2 linked regions of the Rhizobium sp. N324 genome follow. Each later gene encodes a partner of the first gene's protein in a complex. Links are inferred from orthologs where the notes say so. Each region holds a gene or a part of one and is shown in the gene's direction. Other genes may lie near its edges.

Region 1 (9,697 bases):
GCGGAACTCCTCATAGGTCTTGGTCAGCTCGCGGCAGACGGAGGCCGGCCGGGCGCTGCCCAGCACGTCGGCGGCTGCAAGAAGCGTGGCGCCGATGCGATGCGGCGATTCAAAGAAGATCAGTGTCGCGGGGGCCGCGGCAAGTTCGCCGAGACGGTCGCGGCGGGCCTTGTCCTTGACCGGCAGGAAGCCGGCGAACAGAAAGGCGTCGTTCGGCAGGCCGGAGCCGACAAGGGCTGCAAGCGGAGCCGAGGCGCCGGGAATGGGAATGACGCGGTAACCTGCCGTAATCGCCTGCTGCGCCAGCCGATAGCCGGGATCGGAGACCAGCGGCGTGCCGGCATCCGACACCAGTGCCACCGAGCGGCCGGCCTCCAGCGCCTGGAGGAGCCGCGGGCCGGCCTCGTCGGCATTGTATTCGTGATAGGCGAAGGGGCGGTTCTGGATGCCGTAGCGGTCGAGCAGCACACGGGTGACGCGCGTATCCTCGCAAGCGAGCACATCGGCGCCGGCCAGTGTTTCCAGCGCCCGCAGCGTGATATCGCCGAGATTGCCGATCGGGGTGGCGACCAGATAGAGCGCCGGTTCCAGCGGCCGCGCCGGTACCGCCATATTGTGCAGGCGGAAGCTTCGCCGGGTGGCGGCCTGCTCTGTCGTTTCCTCATTCATGCCATTTGCTTTCGTCCCGCCGTCGTCGCGCCTTTATGGGCGAGCGGCACGGCTTCGGCAAGGGTTCGGATTTCTGTGAGAATTGCCCGGGAAAACCGCAAATGCAGGCGCTTGGCTCTCCATGCCTCTTGCAATCCGATGCTGAAGTCTGCCATTTTGCCCGTCCACTCCTCCGGTCTCAGGCCGGGAAAGCATTCTTCGGGTGCTCGATGCGCCCGGACAGTCACGGTCGAAAGCGGTAGCATTCCATGCGTATTACTATTGAGCGGTCAAACCTGTTGAAATCGCTGAACCACGTGCACCGCGTGGTCGAACGTCGCAACACGATCCCGATCCTGTCCAACGTATTGCTGAAGGCCGACGGCCAGAACCTCGACATGAAGGCGACCGACCTCGACCTCGAAATCACCGAGGCGACGCCGGCCAGCGTCGAACAAGCAGGCGCCACCACCGTTCCGGCCCATCTTCTCTACGATATCGTGCGCAAGCTTCCCGACGGCTCGGAAGTGCTGCTCGCCACCAGCACCGACGGCGGCTCGATGACCGTGCAGTCCGGCCGCTCGAAATTCTCGCTGCAGTGCCTGCCGGAATCCGACTTTCCCGATCTGACCGCCGGCACCTTCACGCATTCCTTCAAGCTGAAGGCGACCGACCTGAAGATGCTGATCGACCGCACACAGTTTGCGATCTCGACCGAGGAGACGCGCTATTATCTCAACGGCATCTTCTTCCACACGATCGAGAGCAATGGCGACCTGAAGCTCAGGGCGGTCGCCACCGACGGCCACCGGCTGGCACGCGCCGATGTCGATGCGCCCTCCGGCTCGGAAGGCATGCCCGGCATCATCATTCCGCGCAAGACTGTGGGAGAATTGCAGAAGCTGGTCGACAATCCGGAGGTGACGGTGACCGTCGAGGTCTCCGATGCCAAGATCCGACTGACCATCGGCTCGATCGTCATGACCTCGAAGCTGATCGACGGCACCTTCCCGGATTACCAGCGGGTCATCCCGACGGGCAACGACAAGGAAATGCGCGTCGATTGCACGACCTTCGCGCAGGCCGTCGACCGTGTTTCCACCATTTCGTCCGAGCGAGGCCGCGCCGTGAAGCTGGCACTGTCCGAAGGGCAGCTGATGCTGACCGTCAACAATCCGGATTCCGGCAGCGCCACCGAGGAAGTCGCCGTCGGTTACGATACGGATGCGATGGAAATCGGCTTCAATGCCAAATACCTGCTCGACATCACCGCGCAGCTTTCCGGCGAGCAAGCGATCTTCCTGCTGGCCGATGCCGGCTCGCCGACGCTGATCCGCGACACGGCGGGCGACGATGCGCTCTACGTGCTGATGCCGATGCGCGTCTGACGGGAACGAAGGCCGCCCGGCTCCGTTTTTCCTCCTGTTAAGCGGAGGATTGCTCCTCCCGTAAAAACGGAGGATCCGATGACGAAAAAGACGGGAACGGTGCGCATCGGCGTATCCGGCTGGACCTATGCGCCCTGGCGCGGCCAATTCTATCCGGAAGGCCTGCCGCAGAAGCAGGAACTTTCCTATGCCGCCCGGCGCTTCCCGTCGATCGAGATCAACGGCACCTTCTACAGCCTGCAGCGTTCGGACAGCTTCGGCCGCTGGCGCGACGAAACACCCGAGAATTTCGTCTTCGCGGTCAAGGGGCCGCGCTTCATCACCCATATGCTGCGGCTGCGCGAGATCGAGACGGCGCTCGCCAATTTTCTCGCCTCCGGCCTGCTGCGGCTTGGCCCCAAGCTTGGGCCGATCCTCTGGCAATTCCCGCCGAACATGGCCTTCGACCCCGATCTTTTCGAAAATTTCCTGGCGCTGCTGCCGCAGCACCGCGATGCGGCTGAAGCACTCGCCAAGCGGCATGACGGGCACGTCAAAGGCCGCGCCTGGCTTCGAAGCGACGGCGATCAGCCGCTCCGCCACGCGCTGGAAATCCGCCACGACAGCTTCCGCTCTCCTGCCTTCATCGAGATGCTCCGGCGACATAATGTCGCCCTCGTCTGCGCCGACACGGTGGAATGGCCATTGCTGATGGATATCACCGCCGATTTCGTTTATTGCCGCCTACATGGTTCCGAACAACTCTATGTCAGCGGCTATGAGGACGAGGCACTCGACCTATGGGCCGAACGCGTCCGCGCCTGGGCAACCGGCGGAGAACCGAAAAATGCGACGCGGGTGCTGGCGCCGCTCGCAGCGTCCAACAAGGGCCGCGACGTCTATCTCTATTTCGACAATACCGACAAGAAGCTGCGCGCGCCTGTCGACGCCGAGCATCTCAGCCAAAGGCTTGCCGGTCTCGTGCCGCGATCGGCGCCGAAAGCCGCATGAGTTGTTGATGCCGATGTCCTTGTTGCGAAAATCCTTGTCCCGACAGCGACAAGCGGCATACTAAGACAATCGATCAACATGCGGATGGGTGGAGAATGCGCTTAAGGGTCAAGGTCAAGGAACACTTCGGCAAGAAATTCGATGAGGAAATTCGTTTCTTCCGGGGCATGATGCAGGGGCCGAAGACGGTCGGCTCGATCGTGCCGACCTCGTCGATCACCGCCAAGCGCATGGCAAGCGTCATCGACATGCATTCCGGGCTGCCGGTGCTGGAGCTTGGCCCGGGCACGGGCGCCATCACCAAGGCGATCCTCGGCCGCGGCGTGAAGCCGGACAATCTGGTGGCGATCGAATATTCGACGGATTTCCACCAGCATCTGCAGCGCGCCTATCCCGGCGTCCACTTCATCAATGGCGATGCCTTCGATCTGCAGGCGACGCTGGGTGCATTCGGCGACCGGACGTTCGATTGTGTCATCTCCTGCATTCCGCTCCTGAACTTCCCGATGGCGATGCGCGTCTCGCTGCTCGAAAGCCTGCTCGACCGCCTGCCGCCGGGGCGGCCGGTGGTGCAGATCTCCTATGGCGCGATCTCGCCGATCGCCGCCAATCCCGACCGCTACCATATTCAGCATTTCGACTTCGTCATGCGCAACATTCCGCCAGCGCAGCTCTGGATCTACAGGCGCGGCTGATGTTCGGGCTCTATATCACCCATCCGCAGGTGAGGATCGACGCCAATGTGCCGGTGCCGAAATGGGGGCTTTCCGATCTCGGCGCGGCGCGGGCGCGCAAAGCCGCCGAGAGCGGCTGGGTGCGGCAATTGCGGCGCATCATCTCCAGCGACGAGACCAAGGCGATCGAGACGGCCGAAATTCTGGCGGCAGCCTCCGGCGTGACGATCGAGATCGTCCACGGCATGCACGAGAACGACCGTTCGGCCACCGGCTTCCTGCCGCCGCCGCAATTCGAGGAAGCGGCCGACTGGTTCTTCGCCCATCCGGAAGAAAGCTTCAAAGGCTGGGAGCGCGCCGTCGACGCGCAGGCCCGCATCGTTACGGCGGTGAAGACCGTTCTTGCCACACATGATGCGGCAGCCCCGATCGCCTTCGTCGGCCATGGCGGCGTCGGCACGCTGCTCAAATGCCACCTGGCCGGCAGACCGATCGGCCGCGACCGCGACCAGCCGGGCGGCGGCGGCAATCTCTATGCTTTCGGCCTTGCGGATCTGGCCCTGACATGCGACTGGACACCCATCGAAGACTGGCGGGGGTGACTTGAAATGGACGCACGCGAGCGGCTGATCGTCGGCCTGGATGTTCCAACGATCGGCGAAGCGGAAAAACTGGTTTCCATGCTCGGCGACGACATTCTCTTCTATAAGATCGGCTATCAGCTGGTCTTTGCCGGCGGGCTGGAATTTGCCCGCGATCTTGCGGCAAGCGGCAAGAAGATCTTCCTCGACATGAAGCTGCTCGACATCGACAACACCGTTGCCTCAGGCGTCGAGAACATTGCCAAGATGGGCATGTCGATGCTGACGCTGCATGCCTATCCCAAGGCGATGAAGGCCGCGGTCGAGGCGGCCGCCGGCTCCGGCCTCTGCCTGCTCGGCGTCACCGTGCTGACCTCGATGGATGCCGAAGACCTTGCCGACGCCGGCTACAGCCAGGATCCGCACAGCCTGGTGCTGCGCCGCGCCGGGCAGGCGCGCGCCGCCGGCATGGGCGGCATCGTCTGCTCGGCGGCCGAGGCGGCCGAGGTGCGCGAGATCGTCGGACCCGACATGGCGATCGTCACGCCCGGCATTCGCCCGACGGGCAGCGAGCATGGCGACCAGAAGCGGGTGATGACGCCGTTCGATGCGCTGAAGGCGGGGGCGACGCATCTCGTCGTTGCCCGGCCGATCGTCAAGGCGCCCGATCCCCGGCATGCCGCTCGCGCCGTGCTCAACGAAATGGTTGCCGCGCGCTGGCCGGCAAACCGCTGACAGACAGCAACGCAAAAGGGAGAAGACCATGGCTAAGGGATATTGGATCGCCCGCGTCGATGTTCGCGATGCCGAGCGCTACAAGGATTATGTGGCGGCGGCGAAGCCCGCCTTCGAAAAATACGGCGCAAATTTCCTGGCACGCGGCGGCGCCTTGACCGAACTCGAGGGCAAGGCGCGCGCCCGCAACGTGGTGATCGAATTCCCCTCGATGCAGCATGCGGTCGACTGCTACAATTCACCGGAATACCAGATCGCCGCCAAAATCCGCCAGGAAGTGGCGGATGCGGAGATGGTCGTCGTCGAAGGCATCTAGAGCGCCATGCGTCCTTTCGCACGATGCGTCAGGCGAGTTCGCATTCGCAAAAACTGACGGTGCGAGAGGCCTTCCCGTCGCGCCGGGATTGGGCTAAGACGGTGCCGATACAGCATCCTGCCAAGCCTTTCGAGGAACCTGCCATGACCCTTGCCAACCTGCCGCCGCTCGTCACCGTGTTCGGAGGGTCCGGCTTCGTGGGCAGGCACGTCGTTCGGGCGCTCGCCAAACGCGGCTATCGCATCCGCGTCGCCGTGCGCCGTCCCGATCTCGCCGGTTTCCTGCAGCCGCTCGGCAATGTCGGGCAGATCTCCTTCGTCCAGGCAAACCTGCGTTATCGCAATTCGATCGACCGCGCCGTCGACGGTGCCGATCATGTCGTCAACTGCGTCGGCATTCTGCACGAGACCGGCCGCAACACCTTCGACGCCGTGCAGGAATTCGGCGCGCGCGCGGTTGCTGAAGCGGCACGCGGCGTTGGCGCCACGCTCGCCCATATTTCAGCCATCGGCGCCAATGCCCAGTCCGAGTCCGGCTATGGCCGCACCAAGGGCCGCGCCGAAACCGCCATACTCTCCGTCAAGCCCGATGCGGTGATCTTCCGCCCGTCGATCGTCTTCGGCCCGGAGGACAGCTTCTTTAACAAGTTTGCCGACATGGCCCGCATGTCGCCGGTCCTGCCGCTCATCGGCGGCGGCAAAACGAAATTCCAACCCGTCTATGTCGAGGATGTCGCCGAGGCCGTCGCCCGCGCCGTCGACGGCAAGGTCGCCGGTGGCAAGGTCTATGAGCTTGGCGGGCCCGAGGTGCTGAGCTTCCGCGAATGTCTCGAGACGATGCTGAAGGTGACGTGCCGCAAAAACCCGCTGGTCTCCCTGCCCTTCGGTATAGCGTCGATGATCGGCAGCATCGCGTCGCTGATCCCCTTCATAACGCCGCCGGTCACGCCGGATCAGGTGCGCATGCTGAAGCACGACAACATCGTTTCCGCTGCGGCCGAGGCGGAAGGTCGTACGTTGCAGGGCCTCGGCATTGCGCCGACCATGGCCGCATCGGTGCTCGGCTCCTATCTTGTGCATTATCGTCCGCACGGCCAGTATACCGGCACCGGCAAGGCCGCCTGACCAATTTGTTGAACCGTCGGAACGACGCCGTTCGCGCATGCCGCGGACGGCGTTTTCTTTTGCCGGTTCAAGCAAAGCCGGCGCAAGTTTGAAATGTTGTTGTGCCAGTCAGACCAAGTGCCGTTGCATAAAAGACGCATCGGAAATTTTGTGGAATTAACGCCAAATTTAGCAGGAACGTTTATTGCTATTTGCCATTCCACTGACTACCAAGCCCGCGCGTCTTCCAACGGACTCAACGCTTGGGATCGCGTGCGGCAATCACTGTGAAAGGCATTTCTCGATGGGCAAGTCAATCGCGCTCCTGTTTGCGTGTGCGGCGCTGGTTATCCTCGCAGGCTCCTTCGTTGCGTCCGGCTCGGTCGCAGCAGTGAAGGGCGGCTGTTCGCCGGCCTACGGCGTCGATCCTTGCTCGACGGCTTCGATCAGCCATTGACGAAAGGCCGGCCTCCCGCCGGCATCTTTCATAAAGACACGTAGCGGTCGGAGCGCCTGAAGCAGGACGCTCCATAATGAACGCCCGGTCTTGCCCGCTTCAAAACAGCAGCAGGCACCTACCTCTTTTTATTGTTATCTGACGGCGCCCTCAGCTGGCAATCGCATGCCTGCCCGCAAGCTCGACGCGGCAAATTGCATTCGCGCCGGGGCGCGGCGCGAATGCAAATGCGTTGGGATGCCTCAGCCGATCAAGCCGGTTGCGGCCATGCCGAGCAGCAACACGCCGAGAATGATGCGGTAGACGGCAAACAGCGTGAACCGGTTGCTTCTGATATAGGCCAGCAGCCATTTGACGGCGATGAACGCGACGATGGTGGAAACGACGAAGGCGATGCCGAGTGCGGTCCAGTCTTCGTTTGCCGCGCCGCCATCCTTGAAGGTCTTCAGCAATTCATAGCCGCTCGCCGCATACATGGTGGGAATGCCGACGAGAAAGGCGAATTCGGTTGCTGCGGCGCGGTTGCCGGTGCCGGCCAGCATGGCGACGAAGATCGTGGCGCCGGAGCGCGAGGTTCCCGGGAAGACACCGGCGACGATCTGGGCGATGCCGACCAGGATGGCGACGAGCCAGGTGATCTCCTTATGGGGGGCTTTGCGTGCCGCAGCCCATTCGGCAAAGATCATCCAGAAACCGCCGATGATCAGCGCCCAGGCAATCGGCGTCGCGGTCTCCGGCAGTTCGAAGCCGAGCTTTTTGACGATAAGTCCGAGAATCGCAGTGATGAGAAAGGCGACGATCAGCTTGGCGGCATAATCGCGATTCTCAGGCTCCCGCCAGCCAAGCACCAGATCCAGCAGCCGACGCCAGTAGATGATGGTGACGGCGAGGATGGCGCCGGCCTGGATGACGATGTTGAACATGTCCGACCGGTGGCCGAGCCATTGCTCCGCAATGATCAGATGGCCGGTGCTCGAGATCGGCAGAAATTCGGTAATCCCCTCGATGATACCGAGAAGCGCAGCATTGATATAATCCATACATTGTCTCCGTTTAAAGGTCGGTCGGGCCTGACCGCTTGGGTCGATCAGGCCGCCGCTTCCATTCGTTCGTTAGACCGTATCTCGCCATTGTCAGATGGCGTAAAATCCGATTCGCTTGTATTGGCGGGGCCAAGCTCCTATAGCTTCAACCAATGAGTCATGACTAGGGCGCTATAACTGAGCTGCCACACAGTCCTGTAACAGCAATCACGAAGCTCGAGTATCGATGCCCACGCTTTATCATCATCCCATGTCATCCGCATCTCGCTTCGTCCGGCTGATCCTGGCCGAATACGGCTATCAGGCGGATCTGATCGAGGAGCAGACATGGGAGAAACGCAGGGATTTCCTGGCGCTCAACCCGGCCGGCACGCTGCCTGTTTATGTCGACGACAGCATGCGGGCGCTCTGCGGCGCGACCGTCATTTCCGAATACCTGGATGAGACGCATGGCGTGTTGAAGCGCGACCGGCGGCTGCTCGCCGAGGACCCTTTCCAGCGGGCGGAAATCCGCCGGCTGAGCGAGTGGTTCATGCAGAAGATGGAAAACGACGTGACCAAGCCGCTCGCCCGCGAGCGGGTCTACAAGTTGCAGATGACATCAGATCAGGGCGGCGGCGCGCCGGATTCGAAGATTTTACGCACGGCCCGCGCGAATATCCGCCAGCATATGCGCTATCTCACCTGGCTTGCCGGCTCGCGCCAATGGCTGGCGGGCGAGCGGATGAGCTATGCCGACCTTGCCGCCGCGGCCTCGATCTCGATCCTCGATTATCTCGGCGAGATCGACTGGGCGGATGCGCCCGTCGTCAAGGACTGGTACCAGCGGCTGAAATCGCGCCCCTCCTTCCGGCCGATGCTGACCGAGCGGGTGCGCGGCTTGACGCCGGTTTCGCATTATGCCGATCTGGATTTCTGACGAGGGCTCTCCATGCCCGAAGCCGATAGAGATGACAAAGAGCGCCGCCGCCGCGACAATTTGACCATGTTCGTGCGGGCAGAATCAGCCGCCAAGGGCTTCGATCTCTGCCGCATCACGCGGCCCGACGCGATTCCCGAAGCCAAAGAGCGCCTTGGCCAGTTCATCGATGCCGGGCGCCATGGCACGATGGAGTGGATGGCGGAGACGCGAGAGCGGCGCGGCGATCCGCGCACCCTCTGGAGCGAGGTGCGATCCGTGGTCGTCTTCGGCCTCAACTATGCGCCGGAGGAAGATCCGCGCGGCATCCTCGGCAAATCCGATAGAGCGGCGATATCGGTCTATGCCCGCAACCGCGACTATCACGACATCATCAAGGGCCGGCTGAAAGAGATCGCCACGCGATTTGCGGCGCGGGCCGGCGCCGATGTCAAAGTCTTCGTCGATACCGCGCCTGTCATGGAAAAGCCGCTGGCAGCGGCAGCCGGGCTCGGCTGGCAGGGCAAACATACCAACCTCGTCAGCCGCGCGCACGGTTCCTGGCTGTTTCTCGGCAGCATGTTCACCACCGCCGATCTCGCCGTCGACGCTAAAGAGACGGATCATTGCGGCTCCTGCCGCGCCTGCCTCGACGTCTGCCCGACGGCCGCCTTTCCGGCACCCTATCAGATCGATGCGCGGCGCTGCATCTCCTATCTTACCATCGAGCATAAGGGTCCGATCGACCCCGCGCTGCGGGTGCCGATCGGCAATCGCATCTATGGCTGCGACGATTGTCTCGCCGCCTGTCCCTGGAACAAGTTCGCAAGTGCGGCCTCCGAGATGAAGCTGAAGGCGCGGGAC
Region 2 (9,530 bases), on another replicon or contig:
TCACGCTTGATCAACATGGACGGACTGGAAGTCGATTTATCGATCAAAAAAAGCCCCGCAAGTTTTGCGGGGCAATGATATTCAGTGGAAAGGCGGATGGGGGAAGAAGGGACCCGCATCCGCCCGTCGAACTCACCGCTTGTAAATAAGTTCCCACTCTTGCGAGCTTTACATCAGCAACCGCACCAGAGCGTCCTCATCTTTCACCCCATGTCGAAACGACTGAAGAATTCGATTGGCCAGTTCCTCGCGCTCCGCTTCCGATTTGATCCGTCTAGCGGCAACGAGGTGGTAGAACACCCTCTGACACAAAGCGAGATCGGCCTTTTCGAGGGGTTTGCACCTTGTGCAGTTTGCCACGGGAACATGATAACCTCAGAATCCCTGTATTGAGGGTAGGTTTGGGAGGCGCCAGATTCAGCCCGCGCATCCGCTCCAGAAGATTTCAGGTCGCTATATTCAGGTCGGGGAGCGACTATTATCGTCTGCTCGACTAGCGCCGATGTCAGCGGCCGAGTGAGGCTACCGTGCTGAACCATCACGTCTCGAACGTGGCTCTGATCGTCGCGGTGCCGCCGTCCGCTCAGTGTCTCTGATAGAAGGTTTCCACAGAATGAGAACGCCTTGGGCGGCTGGAAGTTCGGCGCAGAACCGAGGCATCCGCGGGGATAGTTGATATAGCGCCGAAGCCTGCTATGTTCTCTCTTTGTTTCGGCTTTGATTGATTGCCGATCCCATAGACTAGCGCTGAAGCCGCCATGAACGAACGATGAGCTCGACCCCCTTTCGAAAAATCGTCCACGTCGACATGGACGCCTTCTACGCGTCGGTCGAGCAACGCGATAATCCCGAGCTGCGCGGCAAACCGATAGCCGTCGGCGGATCGGCCGCCCGCGGCGTGGTGGCGGCAGCGAGTTACGAGGCCCGCGCCTATGGTATCCATTCGGCGATGCCGTCGGTGACCGCTAGGAGAAAATGCCCGGACCTCATCTTCGTGCCGCCACGCTTCGACGTTTATAAGGCGGTGTCGCAGCAGATCCGCGAGATCTTCGCCGAATACACGCCTGACGTCGAGCCCCTCTCGCTCGATGAGGCCTATCTCGATGTCACCGAAAATCTCAGGGGCATGCAGATCGCCACCGACATCGCCCGGGAGATCCGAACCAAGATCAAGCAGATCACCGGCCTCAATGCGTCGGCTGGAATTTCCTACAACAAATTCCTCGCCAAGATGGCGAGTGACCTCAACAAGCCCAATGGTCAGGCCGTCATCACGCCGAAGAACGGCCCAGCTTTCGTGGAGGCCCTTCCGGTCAAGAAATTCCATGGCGTCGGTCCCGCGACGACTGAGAAGATGCACCGGCTTGGGATCGAAACCGGCGCGGACCTCAAGCAGCAAACCCTTGAGTTCCTGGTGGAGCATTTCGGGAAGTCGGGACCCTATTTTTACGGCATTGCGCGCGGGGTCGACGAGCGCCAGGTCAGGCCGAACCGAGTGCGCAAATCCGTCGGCGCCGAAGATACCTTCTCCAAAGACCTCCATGCCTACGAGGCGGCGCGCGAAGGTCTTCAGCCGCTGATCGAAAAGGTGTGGGGCTATTGCGAGGCCAATGGGATCGGCGCCAAAACGGTGACGCTTAAGGTCAAATATGCCGACTTCAACCAGATTACCCGCAGCAAAACGATTCCGGCTCCTCTCGCGGCGATCACCGATCTGGAGGACATCGTCAGCCTGTTGCTGGCGCCGGTCTTTCCGCCTCGAAAGGGCGTTCGGCTGCTCGGCGTCTCGCTGTCATCGCTGGAGCGGCAGAGCTTCGGGACGGAACCGCAGCTGAGACTGGCGCTTTAGACCGCCAGCATCGGCTGGGCAGGCGCGCCAGCGTGGCGCTTGACCCGGAAGGTGCCCGCCGGCAGCGGCCGTAGGATTTCCTCTTCGGGGACAAGTCCGTCCAGCCAAGCCATGCGCTGGTCGCGTGTCAGCGCCGCCATCTGCCGGTCGTGGAACGGCGCGATATCGGCATTTGCCTCGATCGTCAGGACGGCATAGGCCTCCGCCCAATCCGCAGCTGTCGGCCGCCAGATTCCCGCGAAATAGAACCAGTCGCCATTGGCGAGCGAGAATCTGAAGCTCTTGTGGCGAAACTCCGAGACCGGCACCAGGCAGCGGTGTGTCGGAAATCTCCGTCCTTCCGAACGGATGACGTTCACCGCGCGCGGACCGCCGTCGCGTGGGCGCAGGCCCCACGGCAGTTCCACCATCTCCACATCGCCGTCATGGCGCCGGATGATGACGCGGCGCTCATTGAGCGGAGCATCGGACCGAAAAACGATCGCGTTCATAACTTCTGGAACATACCAAGAACACGCATATTAGACAAGACCGATGGATAAAACTGTGCTGATAATCGAAGACTGGTAGTCCAATGGATGCGTGCAAATGAGACTGTACTTCAGATGGTCATGCGGCACGTTCGCGATCGCCCACCCATCGTCGGGCGGCAAACTTTACTGATCAAAGACTGGTCGCGCTCCGCCTGCCGACAAAGAAGGCGGGCGAACGCCTCACCCCGGGGCGCATACAATTCGAGCATATTTTGCACCTGTAGCGCCTCAATGACTGGACCACACGTGAAGGGAAGAGCGATGTGCAATGATTATCGGCTGATGGTGGATGTCGCCTCGGTTGTCGAGGATTTCGCCGATCTCAAGATCAAGATCCGTTTCGGTGAAGGCGCGCCCAATCTCGAAGCGCGCGAAGACATCAAGATCACCGATATAGGCCCGATCGTCAGGACGATCGATGGTGACCGCGAGGAAGCCGAGCTCGTGCAGCGGCGTTGGAGCTGGCCCGGACCGAACAAACGGCCGGTTTATAACTTTCGGTCGGAAGGTCGCGAGTTCACTTCCAATCGCTGCCTGATTGTTGCCGGCGGCTTTTACGAGTTCACCGATCCAACAGACCCGAAAAAGAAGCGCAAGGACAAGTGGCTGTTCACGAAGAAGAACGAACCGATCTTCTGCATTGCCGGCATCTGGCGCGAAACACCGGAGTTGGGCCAAGCCTTCACCATGCTGACGATGGAGCCAGGGCCGGACATCGCGCCGTACCACGATCGGCAGATTGTCATCCTGGAACGCGGCTCCTGGGCAGATTGGCTTGACCCGACCGTTTCCGCGAAGTCGTTGATCAAGCCGCTCCCGGGGGGCACCCTTTCTGTCGAGCAGGTCGGCTGAGTCCCCGGATCTGCTACGCAGAGCTGACCATGAGCCGCGGCCTGGAGTAGCAGACGGCCCTGATCGTCCTGTCCGCTAACGGTGGCAATCATCTGTGACGCCCAAGGTCGGTCGCCTGTTTGAAAAGCGCGGCAAGCGGTCAGCGGATAAGCAGATCGCCGCGGCAAGGACCATCAGTCCCATGCCGATAAATCTTTGCGGTTCAGCGGGCTCGTCGGCGAAGATCACGCCGACTGAGACCGCAATGGCAGGAGACACGAAAGCGAAGCTGCCTGCTCTTGCAGGGCCGGTGTCGCGCAAGAGCTGCATATAGATGCTGTAGCCGAGCAGCGAACCGAAGATGACGAGGAATAGCCAGCCGGCAACCGCTTGCCATTCCCAGGGCGTGACCAGGCTCTCGGCCGACCGAGGCTCTATCGCGAGCGAGGCAATCAGCAACACGGTACCGCCGATCAGCGTCGTCAACCCGGAAAGGCGCCAGCTGCCATAGTTTGATATCAGAGGTTTTGCCAGCACGGATCCCCAGGCCGAGGAAACGGCTGCCCAGGCGATCGCCCCGAGCCCGATCATCGGCGAACCTTTCTCAAGCCCAGTCAGATCGACCGACGGCGCGAAAAGAAGGCCAAGGCCAAAAGCGCCAAGGAGCATGGCGAAGGCGCGAAGGCCATTCCAATGTTCCTCCCCCAAGGCAACGCCGAAGGCGAGCAGTGCAAGTGGGGTCAGCGACATCTCCAGAACCGCTGCGGTCCCCGAAGGCACGAACTGCATGCCCCAGAACAACGGCCCGTAGCAAAGCGTGATCATCAGCAGACTGACAATGATCAGGCGTCTTATATCCGCCTTTGCGACGGCTTTTCCTTGTCCTCTCGCCCACGCCAACACGATGAAGGCAGCACCTGCCACCATGAATCGCGTTGCGGCAAACACCATCGGGGGCACCGTTTCGACACCGAGCTTGACGGCGATCCAGGTCAGCCCCCATACGCAGCATAAAACAGCAAATTTCAGAAAATTGCGCCTAGACATGTTCCGGCCTTGCGATTGTAACGGTTAAAGACCATTTATACCGTTACAACTTTATTCTCCGGGAGTTGTTCCAGGCATGGCCAATTCGACAGCTGACATGCGCCTGAGCGGCGGTCATCCGGCCCTCGACCTCGCCAATACCGTGGACAGCCGGCGCGGCCGCTGGGGGCCGGACTTTCTGCGGTCATTCGACGATTTGCTTGTCCTGGCCGAACGGCTGGACCTTGTCGATCAACAAGCGGCGGCGCGTCTTCGCAGGCAGGCGGAAAACGATGCGACGAAGGCGGCTGCAGCGCTGGCAGACGCTCTGACATTGCGTGAATCGATCTACCGGCTCTTTCTTTCCGAAGGCGCCGGAGAGCCCCACCCAATCGCAGATCTTCACCTCGTGGAGGACTGGGCGCGACGCGGCCGGGCCCATCAGGTCCTCGCGGCAAATGAAGCTGGTTATGCGTGGACTTCACCCTTTGACGATCTTCCCCAACTGGTCCAGCTCTTTGCGATCAAGGCGATCGATCTGTTGCTGGAGCGCAATCGGCGGCGCGCGGTGCGTGAGTGCAAGGGCAGCAACTGTGGATGGCTGTTTGTTGATCAATCCAAGAGTGGGCGACGACTGTGGTGCTCTGACGCGAGCTGCGGCAGCCGCGCTCGTATCAGACGCTTCCGATCCCGAGTGAAAGGCACATAAGGGCCTGACCTCACCGCGCGACGACGGTTGCGGCCGCGCCGACCAGATACTTTCCATTGGCATCGTCGGCGACATGGAACTTCTCACGCTCCGCTTCATAGTCTTGCCCTTGTAGCTTTTCGCGAGCTTGGGTGCGGTTTGCCTGTTCGAGTGGGCTGGGGAGTCGTTACCAAATCTATTGCGCCGTGACGCGCTGCGATCGCACGGTGATGGGAACCGCGGTCAGATAGCGTGACATCTTTCTGAGATAGGCTTCGCGTTTTTTGAACGAGGATGAAGCTCCTCATCCCCACTCAGAGAGTCGTCCGGGCACGACGAACCCGGAGCATAGAGTTCACTGCGTGCAAATTCGCAATAGCAGGACTTGTTTTCCGATGAGCATCCGATGGCAAGCCTTGGCGGCTCATGATGTGGGCCAATAAGGAGGCGGCTCAAGCCGCCTCCTCCTTGTTGAGATCCGGCTGCAGGTCATGCAGGTAGTCGACGGCCCGTTGCGCATGAGCTGCCGCTGAAAAGATGGCGCGCTTGTCGTTGCCGAGAACCTTGAGCCAGCTGTCGAGATAGCTCGCGTGGTCGGGGCGCGGTTCGAGCTCTGGAACGACACCAAGATCGGCGCAGAGAAAGCAGCTGCCAAGTTCGGCAATGAGCTCTTCGCGGGCGCGTTCGCTCCTGTCTTTCGCGTAGCGGCTCAGATCCCGATCGAGCCTTCGCGGTGCAGCGGTCCAGTGCGTCATCTCGTGACTGAGGACGGCGACGTAGGAGGCATCGTGCCGGAAGGCGTCGACGCATGGCATCTGGATGTAGTCCCGAGCAGGAGCATAATAGGCCGCCGATCCACCGTGGCGGATCAGGGCGCCGGTATTGGCAAAGAAGCGGCCGGCAGCACCGATGCGGCTCATCCAATCCTGGTCAGGCGCGATGGAATGGGCAAGGCCATTGAGCCCGGTGATCTGATCGGTGTTGAACACGGTGTAGGTTTTGAGAAAGGGGATATCCCGTTCGATTTCGGCGCCTGTCTCCGTCCTCTCGGCGCGAATGAAAGAGCTGGCAAAGACGACGGTCGTGCCGGTTTCGCCCCTGCGAACGGCGCCGCCAAGCTCGATTGCCTGACGAAACGTCATCCACCTTGGTGATGCGAAGCCGCGGGCGATGGCTTCAGACCAGAGGAGCAGAACATTGATGCCGGTGTATGGTTGGCCATTGTGGCGCAGTGGCCGGCTGACCTCGGCCGTCCCGCTTCCCGCCGTCCACGGCTTGGTCCATGGACGGACGCCCTGTTCGAGATCGGCGATGATCTTGGTGGTGATGCGGCTGTAGATATCGGATCGTTGATTGGATTGCTGCCTGTTCATGTCTGAACCTCCGTTCGAGGTCGCGGCCATCGCGACCTCGAACGGAGGTCCAAAAGCCGGGCTGCAAGCGCGGCCCGCATCCGCAGGGCCGCAACGAAGTGGAGGACGGCAAAGCCGTTGTGGGCGGCGCGAGCCTGGCAGGACCAGAGCCGGGGCAGGACGCGATGGCTGAAAGACGACGGCCAGGTTTTGACGCAGGCAGAAATGGCAAATCCAATCCCCTATCTCGCCGCGCCGCGCACATGAAGAGCATCGAGGATGGCTACATGCCGGGCGCGGCAGTGAGCGGGCGATATCGACGATGTAATCGCGCAATGCAGTCCCACTTCCCCGAGGACTTTGCCGTCAAAATCAAGATGGTTGTTCGGTCTCTCCAATTCAGGTGAGCACGGATCAAAGAGATTCGCCACGAGAGGATATCCCCCATGAACAAGTTCGTTTTCGCGCAGTGCTTCTGGGCGCTTCAATAATGCCGACCAATCGCCACGGCGATTATTCCAACGCAGGTGAAGGCGCGGGTGCTGGTGCGGGTATCGGCGCCGTCGGCGGCGGCACCGGCGGACATCTTACCGGCCTCGCCTTGATGGCAATTCCAAGACTTGGCCCCGTCGTCGCCGCTGGCTGGCTGGCGGCAACCGCCGCCGGTGCTGTCGCTGGCGGTGCCACAGGCGCATCATTGGCGCGATGACGAATTCCGGCGTGTACGCCGAAGGCGTCCGCCGGGGTGGCTCATAGGTCACTGCAAGGGTTCAAGACGCCCTTGTCCCCGAAGCGGGAGCGATCCTCAAGCGGTCCAACTTTGTCGACCCGGCTGAGCGCCGCGCCGCTTACATAGCAGAGGGGTGGACCAGGTTCGATGACGCGCTCGACCCCTATAGTCCCGAACAAGTGGCGAAAGAACGCAGCCGTTATCGGCTCTGAAGGTCGCGAGCGCGCCCCGCGAGGGTCGCACCGCTGAGTGATCAAGCTGTACTCCGCTGTCAAGGAAACGGTGAAGCTCCCCGCGAAAGCGAAAAGCTATGTGCATCCAGACGTCGTTTCTCTGATCGCTGTGCTGCAGATGGCAAACGCCGATGGCACCTTCACAAGACAGCTGGGTTGCGGGTTTTCACAGGCTCGATTTCGCGGAGTTCGCGTGGCGCCTTCATCTTACGCGAAGCGCTTCGCTGCTCTCGCGAGCGCCTTCGCGGCGACTTCGTCTCGATTTCGAGGAGGTTGAGAGGTCTCCAGCGAACTCAGCAGCTCCTTGGCGCACTCCGCGATCGTAAGGACAGCCTGCTCGAAAGCCGCCTCGTTGCGTTTTGACGGCTTGGTAGCTCCGCTTAGCTTCCGCACAAACTGAAGCGCAGCGTCATGAATCTCCTCATCCGTCGCTGGCGGGTCGAAATTAAACAGAGGTCTGATGTTTCGGCACATGGCTTGCTCCCGGTCGTTTCCCCTGGTGAGAGGGAGATTGCCCTTAACGTAGTCGCAAGAGCGTGAAATACAAACGGCTCTCCGACTGATGGGGCGTGGTGGAATCAGGACGCGTTTGTTGTCGGCTGTTTGAGGAGCTCTTCCGCCTGATCAAGGCGTTCCGGCCCGAATGATCAATGCGACCAGCCACACTTGCGTCTCGAAAAAGGCATCGGACATACCGCCCGAATAGGAGCCCAAGATCGTCGCAACCGTCGCCACCATGCGCAAGCTGCTCACCATCCTCAACGCCATCATCAGGGACGGACGACCATGGCAAAACGCTTGACAACGAAGACAGTCGCTCTCCCGCAACCTCGCCACTTTCATTGCATCGCCGCGGACCCAGACCCTTTGCCTTTAGGCTGAGGAGCGGACTCAATCGGGCAAGGGTATGAACTCCCCGCGGTCGTCGGCAGGAAGGTCGAAACGGCCCTCGCCCCATTTTCCGGCTCGCCATTCGGCCTTGGCGTCTTCGATACGTTCCATCGACGAGGCGACAAAATTCCACCAGATGTATCTTGGCCCACAGAACGTTGCGCCCCCGAGTATCATGATCCGGGCGCCCCGCTCGCCGGCCGCGACGGTTATACTGTCGCCGGGACGGAATACCATCATCTGCATCGTGCCAAACTCCTGTCCGGCGACCGAGATCGAACCTTCGACAACGTAGATCGCCCGATCTTCATGTTCATCGGGCATGGGTAGACGCGCGAGCGGATTCAGCTTGACGTCGGCGTAAAAGGTCTCCGAAAACATTCTGGCGGGAGCGTGCTCGCCGTAGGCATTTCCCAGGATCAGCCGCGCCGAGATGCCGTTGTCTTCGATCATCGGAAGCGTGTTCCTGCCGTGGTGCTCGAAAGAAGGCGCCACGTCCTCCTGCCCGTCCGGCAGCGCCAGCCATGTCTGGATTCCAAATAGGCTGTTTGGGCCGGTCCGGGCCGCCGAGCTCGTGCGCTCCGAATGCGATACACCCCTGCCCGCGACCATCCAGTTCAGCTCGCCCGGCTTGATGATCTGGTCAGCTCCAGTGCTGTCGCGATGGTGGAAGTCGCCGCGGTAGAGGTAGGTGACGGTGCCGAGACCGATGTGAGGGTGGGGCCGGACGTCGACGCCCTGCCCGGTCAGGAGTTCGGCGGGGCCGGCCTGGTCGAAGAAGATGAACGGGCCGACCATCTGTCGGTTCGGCGCAGGTAGCGCGCGTCGGACCTCGAAACCGCCGAGGTCGCGGGCTCGTGGAACGATCAACGTTTCGATCGCGTCCACGCCGACCTGATCAGGGCATCCGGGTTCGATCGCGGGGTTCCAGCTCATGTTCTACATCCTCCTTGTGGCCTGATCTCCGTTCGTAGAGGGAGAGCAAGCTGCGACAGAGCGCATCCCACTCTCCGTTTACGTCGGATTATACTCCTGCGCCAGCCCTTGGTGCCGCCGTGTTGAGCAACTGCTGCTCCCACAGATATGCAATCCCGCTACCGCCTGAATGCTGGACGATGACGTCCGTGATCTTCGCAGCCTGTTCGGCGCGCGCCCAGTCCCGCTGCCACTCAGCTGCGAGCGCCAGCCAGGTCATCATGTTGACGCCGGCTGCGATCATGCGCTGGATCGCGATCTGGTGCGCCTCAACCGAGACGCCCCCCGACGCGTCGGTGATCACCGTGACGTCCCAGCCCTCGCCGGCTGCCTGAATTGCCGGCATGGCAACACATACCTCCGTCCAGAGGCCCGCGATGATCAGTTGCCTGCGACCGGTCGCCTTTACGACATCGACGACC

Evidence for each region.
Region 2: the proteins of dnaN (region 1) and dinB are in contact, whole or in part, in a solved structure (PDB 1OK7), measured with the Escherichia coli proteins. The link is inferred for Rhizobium sp. N324 from one-to-one orthologs.

What each region holds. Positions count from the first base shown.
Region 1 is NZ_CP013630.1:352,951-362,647, reverse strand. What follows is about bases 1-2,976. They hold dnaN (DNA polymerase III subunit beta), read left to right. Parts: upstream 1-917; coding sequence 918-2,036; downstream 2,037-2,976. Other genes in these bases: AMK05_RS01760 (DUF72 domain-containing protein), read left to right, coding at 2,115-2,976; rsmI (16S rRNA (cytidine(1402)-2'-O)-methyltransferase), read right to left, coding at 1-669. In the rest of the region: more of AMK05_RS01760, read left to right, coding at 2,977-3,026; phospholipid N-methyltransferase PmtA, read left to right, coding at 3,122-3,721; AMK05_RS01750 (histidine phosphatase family protein), read left to right, coding at 3,721-4,302; pyrF (orotidine-5'-phosphate decarboxylase), read left to right, coding at 4,309-5,016; AMK05_RS01740 (DUF1330 domain-containing protein), read left to right, coding at 5,045-5,332; AMK05_RS01735 (complex I NDUFA9 subunit family protein), read left to right, coding at 5,476-6,456; AMK05_RS35060 (hypothetical protein), read left to right, coding at 6,740-6,892; AMK05_RS01730 (undecaprenyl-diphosphate phosphatase), read right to left, coding at 7,135-7,932; AMK05_RS01725 (glutathione S-transferase family protein), read left to right, coding at 8,162-8,854; tRNA epoxyqueuosine(34) reductase QueG, read left to right, coding at 8,867-9,697. UniProt on the Escherichia coli protein: Confers DNA tethering and processivity to DNA polymerases and other proteins. Acts as a clamp, forming a ring around DNA (a reaction catalyzed by the clamp-loading complex) which diffuses in an ATP-independent manner freely and bidirectionally along dsDNA.
Region 2 is NZ_CP013632.1:171,886-181,415, reverse strand. What follows is about bases 1-2,809. They hold dinB (DNA polymerase IV), read left to right. Parts: upstream 1-769; coding sequence 770-1,849; downstream 1,850-2,809. Other genes in these bases: AMK05_RS24630 (SOS response-associated peptidase), read left to right, coding at 2,644-2,809; AMK05_RS24635 (SOS response-associated peptidase family protein), read right to left, coding at 1,846-2,340. In the rest of the region: more of AMK05_RS24630, read left to right, coding at 2,810-3,234; AMK05_RS24625 (DMT family transporter), read right to left, coding at 3,310-4,260; AMK05_RS33610 (CGNR zinc finger domain-containing protein), read left to right, coding at 4,337-4,948; AMK05_RS24610 (ArdC family protein), read right to left, coding at 5,380-6,300; AMK05_RS24600 (DUF2277 domain-containing protein), read right to left, coding at 7,450-7,716; AMK05_RS24595 (pirin family protein), read right to left, coding at 8,134-9,069; AMK05_RS24590 (hydrolase), read right to left, coding at 9,158-9,530. UniProt on the Escherichia coli protein: Poorly processive, error-prone DNA polymerase involved in translesion repair and untargeted mutagenesis. Copies undamaged DNA at stalled replication forks, which arise in vivo from mismatched or misaligned primer ends.